Regions from separate parts of the Nonomuraea sp. NPDC004702 genome, predicted to be linked through region 2. Evidence: riboswitches for the same ligand, from Rfam matches in the RefSeq annotation. Region 2 holds a riboswitch; the other holds the start of a gene.
The links. Region 2 has a riboswitch for glycine ahead of gcvP (aminomethyl-transferring glycine dehydrogenase). Riboswitches for the same ligand answer to the same signal wherever they lie in the genome.

Region 1 (2,384 bases), on a different contig from region 2:
CACCTCGACAGCGTCGCGGCCGGCCCCGGGATCAACGACAACGGTTCCGGCTCGGCCGCGCTCCTGGAGAACGCCCTCACCCTCGCCGCCCGCAAGCCCACCCTCACCAAGCACGTGCGGTTCGGCTGGTGGGGCGCCGAAGAGGCGGGCATGGTCGGGTCCAGGTACTACGTGCAGAACGGCGGCGCGAGCGGCGTCGAGGTGTACCTGAACTTCGACATGATCGCCTCGACCAACGCCGGTTACTTCGTCTACGACGACGACGCGGCGATCCAGCGCACCTTCAACGACTACTTCGCCACCATCGGCCTGCAGACCGAGGGCGACAGGGAGGGCGACGGCCGCAGCGACCACGCCTCGTTCAAGAGCGCGGGCGTCCGGGTCGGCGGCCTGGCCACGGGGGCCGGGGCGGTCAAGAGCTCGGCCCAGGCCGCCAAGTGGGGCGGCTCGGCCGGGCAGGCGTTCGACCGCTGCTACCACAGCGCCTGCGACAGCTACCCGAGCGCCATCAACACCACGGCGCTCGACCGCAACTCCGACGCCATCGCGTACGCCATATGGAAGCTCGCCGTGGGCACCAGCACGCCCACGGAGAACGACTACTCGATCTCGGTGACCCCGTCGTCGGCATCGGTCCAGGCCGGTCAGTCGGCTACCGCGGCGGTCAGTACCCAGGTCACGTCCGGCCAGGCGCAGAGCGTCGCGCTCTCCGCCGGGAACGTGCCGAGCGGGGTCACCGTCTCCTTCAGCCCGTCCACGGTTCAGGCGGGCCAGTCGTCCACCGTCACGATCGCCACCACCAGCGGCGTCGCGGCGGGGACGTACACCATAGGGATCAACGGCGACGGGGCGACGGCGGACCACTCCGCGTCCTTCACCCTGACCGTCGGAGGGGACGGCCAGGGCACCACCTGGACGGCTTACAAGTCGTACACGGCCGGAGACGTCGTCACCTACCAGGGGGTCAGCTACCGCTGCCTCCAGGCGCACACCAGCCTGCCGGGCTGGGAGCCGCCGAACGTGCCCGCCCTCTGGGCGCGGGCCTGACCTCAGGGCCTGTTGTCTGTAGGGCCTGATCCCGCGCGGGCCGGTCACCGCCGGCCCGCCCCGAGCTGCCGCGTGCGAGCTGACCTGCCATGACCGGCTCGCGCGCGGCCACCAACGCGGCCGCGACCCCGCCTCTCCGGGGCCGCGGCCGCTTTTCGCTGCGTGCGGGATGTCGCGGATGCCGCGGATGGTGGAGGGCGAAGCGCGACAACACCCCCATGACGGCACTAGGCTGACGGACATCACCGGCGAAACCGTGCGGGAGAGCACCCTGACAGCCGGTCAGGGTCCCTGAAGGAGCAAGCCCTCCCCGCGAACCTCTCAAGGCAAAGGACCGCGCGGCAGCCCTGTAAGGCGTTCTTACGGGGAGGTGACCTCTGGAAAGCAGGCCCTCGGGGCCTCGCCGAAGGTGAAAGTCCGGTAAAACTCGGGCGAAGCTCTCAGGCATCCATGACAGAGGGGGAGGATGCTGGCATCCAATCCTGTCCTGAGGTGCGACAAATGTCCCGACCTACGCCGCTACGAGACGTCCACGAGGCCCTAGGCGCCACGCTGACCGACTTCGCCGGCTGGCTCATGCCGCTCCGGTACGGCAGCGAGTCCGCGGAGCACAAAGCCGTCCGCGAGGCGGCCGGGCTGTTCGACCTCTCGCACATGGGCGAGATCTTCCTGACCGGTCCGCAGGCCGGAGAGGCCCTCGACTACGCGCTGGTCGGCCACCTGTCGGCGCTCGCGCCCGGCCGGGCCAGGTACACGATGATCGTGGACGAGCGCGGCGGGGTGCTCGACGACCTCATCGTCTACCGGCTGGCGGACGAGGAGTTCATGGTGGTGGCCAACGCCTCGAACTCCGACAAGGTCGCGGATGAGCTGAAAAATCGTACTAAGTCGTATGATGCGGCGGTCGATGACCGCTCCCAGCAGTACGCCCTCATCGCGATCCAGGGCCCGGAGGCCCAGGAGATCCTGGCCACGCTCACCGACGCCGACCTCGACGGTCTCAAGTACTACGCGGGCCTGCCCGGCGTGGTCGACGGCCGCCAGGCGCTCATCGCCCGTACCGGCTACACCGGCGAGGACGGCTTCGAGCTGTTCGTCGCCAACCAGGACGCCGTGCCGCTCTGGCGCGCCCTGGAGGCCGCGGGCGAGCCGCACGGGCTGCGCGCCGCCGGTCTGTCCAGCCGCGACACCCTCAGGCTGGAGGCCGGCATGCCGCTCTACGGCAACGAGCTGAGCTCCGACCTGACCCCGTTCGACGCGGGGCTGGGCAGAGTGGTGAAATTCGACAAGCCCGGTGACTTCGTCGGCAGGGCGGCACTGGAGGCGGTCAAGGACGA
Region 2 (2,384 bases):
CCGCTCGGCGGCGGCGGCCACCACCTCGGCGGCCCTGCCGGGCACGCGGACGAGCACGGTGTCGAAGAACTCGCCGTGCACGACCTCCAGGCCGGCCTCGCGCAGCCCGCCGGCCAGCGCGACGGCGTGCCGGTGCACGCGGTGCGCGATCCGGCGCAGGCCCTCGGGGCCGTGGTAGACGGCGTACATGCCGGCGATCACGGCCAGCAGGACCTGGGCGGTGCAGATGTTGCTGGTGGCCTTCTCCCGGCGGATGTGCTGCTCGCGGGTCTGCAGGGCCAGCCGGTAGGCGGGGTCGCCGTCGACGTCGACCGACACGCCGACCAGACGGCCGGGCATCTGCCGCTGCAGGCCCTCGCGTACGGACATGTAGGCCGCGTGCGGCCCGCCGAACCCGAAGGAGACGCCGAAGCGCTGGGAGGAGCCGACGGCGATGTCGGCGCCCAGCTCGCCGGGGGCGGCCACCAGCGTGAGGGCCAGCAGGTCGGCGGCGGCCACGACGAGCGCGCCCGCCTCGTGCGCCCTGGCGGCCACGTCGCGGAAGTCGCGCAGCCGGCCCGAGGCGCCCGGGTACTGGACGAGCACGCCGAAGCACTCGGGCAGCTCGCCGTCGAGGTCGTGCTCGACCAGCGTGATGCCGAGCGGCTCGGCGCGGGTGGCCAGCACGGCCTTGGTCTGGGGCAGCGTGTCGGCGTCGACCACGAACACGTCGCTCTTGGACTTGCCGGCCCGGCGGGCCAGCGTCATGGCCTCGGCGGCGGCGGTGGCCTCGTCCAGCAGGGAGGCGCCGGCGACGTCGAGGCCGGTCAGGTCGGAGACGACCGTCTGGAAGTTCAGCAGCGCCTCCAGGCGGCCCTGCGAGATCTCCGGCTGGTACGGCGTGTAGGCGGTGTACCAGCCCGGGTTCTCCAGCAGGTTGCGCCGGATGACGGCGGGCGTGACGGTGTCGTAGTAGCCCAGGCCGATCATGGAGGTCAGCACCCGGTTGCGGGAGGCCAGCTCGCGCAGCTCGGCGATGGCCTCGGTCTCGCTCGCGGCGGCCGGCAGCTTGAGCCGGTCCTTGACCCTGATGGCCTCGGGCACGGCCACGGCCACCAGGTCGCCGACGGACTCGAAGCCCACGGCCTCGAGCATGCGCTGCTGCTCGGACTCCGATGGGCCGATGTGCCTGGACGAGAACGGCGGAGCGGACAGGTCGGTCATGGAGGTTGCCTCCCGAGGCTTGGAGACCGGCGCCAGGGCGCGGGCGAGTGCCGGATCTCCCCCTCTGTCATCGCGACGTCATCGCGACCTGAGAGCTTCACCCCACCGTGGGGCTTGCACCGTCGGTGAGGTGCGCCTGGCGGGCGCACCTGCTTTCCAGAGTTGCCTCACCCGAGCGGTACGGGATGCCTGAGAGATTCCGGGGAGGGTTGCTCCTTCGGCGCCCCAGGACCGCAGCCCAGGGACTCTCCCGCACGGGGTCATCAGCCTTACTCTGTCCTAGATTACTACGGCGTGTTCAGCGGTTCAGCTCACCCCGTGCGGCGTGCGCGACGCCGCTTGGCGAGCTCGTCAGCGGGATGGTCGGCCGGGACGGTGTCCTCGACCGCCGCCCGTTCCCCCGGCAGCTCCGCGAGGGAGCCCTCGACCTCTCGCCAGACCCGGCCGAGCGCGATGCCGAACACGCCCTGGCCGCCCTGGAGGAGATCGATCACCTCGTCGGCCGAGGTGCACTCGTAGACGCTGACACCGTCGCTCATGAGCGTGATCTGCGCGAGGTCGGCGACCCCGCGGTCACGCAGATGCTGCACCGCGGTGCGGATCTGCTGCAACGACACCCCGGTGTCGAGCAGCCGCTTGACGACCTTGAGCACCAGGATGTCGCGGAAGCTGTAGAGCCGCTGCGAGCCCGAGCCGTGCGCGGCTCTTATCGTGGGCTCGACCAGGCCCGTGCGCGCCCAGTAGTCGAGCTGCCTGTAGGTGATGCCGGCCGCCGAGCAGGCTGTGGGCCCGCGGTATCCGATGTCGTCGGGCACCGTCGCGGGCTGCTCGTCGAAGAGCAGTCCCTGCTCTCCGGCACGCTGCCGCGCGCTCTCGCGCCGCACCGGATCTTCCTGGCCGGCCGTCTTTCCCTCGCCGCTGCTGACCGCCACGCGGACCTCCGGCTTTCTCTCATCCCATGGCCTGATCTGGGGGTTCGTAAAGGGCGACCACGGGTTTCACTTGCACCGTAGGACCGTGACCATGCTCAGTCAACGATCCGGCTCGGCGCGTCGTGAAGCGTAAATGCACTGAAATACCTACCCCGCCCTGCCGAAGTCCTCGGGAGTGATCGTGTCAAGGAACTCCCTGAACTTCTCCACCTCGTCCTCCTGGTCGTCAGGGATGATCACGCCGGCCTC

Region 1: another riboswitch for glycine. It lies ahead of gcvT (glycine cleavage system aminomethyltransferase GcvT); the one in region 2 lies ahead of gcvP (aminomethyl-transferring glycine dehydrogenase).

Annotation. Positions count from the first base shown of each region.
Region 1 is NZ_JBSGCE010000014.1:168,270-170,653, reverse strand. Features, by position in the region: gene ACWEJ6_RS19880 (M28 family peptidase) at 1-1,047, shown strand, start outside; glycine riboswitch at 1,297-1,394, shown strand; glycine riboswitch at 1,415-1,514, shown strand; gene gcvT (glycine cleavage system aminomethyltransferase GcvT) at 1,549-2,384, shown strand, end outside.
Region 2 is NZ_JBSGCE010000055.1:41,045-43,428, reverse strand. Features, by position in the region: gene gcvP (aminomethyl-transferring glycine dehydrogenase) at 1-1,203, opposite strand, end outside; glycine riboswitch at 1,370-1,466, opposite strand; gene ACWEJ6_RS41765 (MerR family transcriptional regulator) at 1,515-2,135, opposite strand; gene ACWEJ6_RS41760 (bifunctional nuclease family protein) at 2,283-2,384, opposite strand, start outside.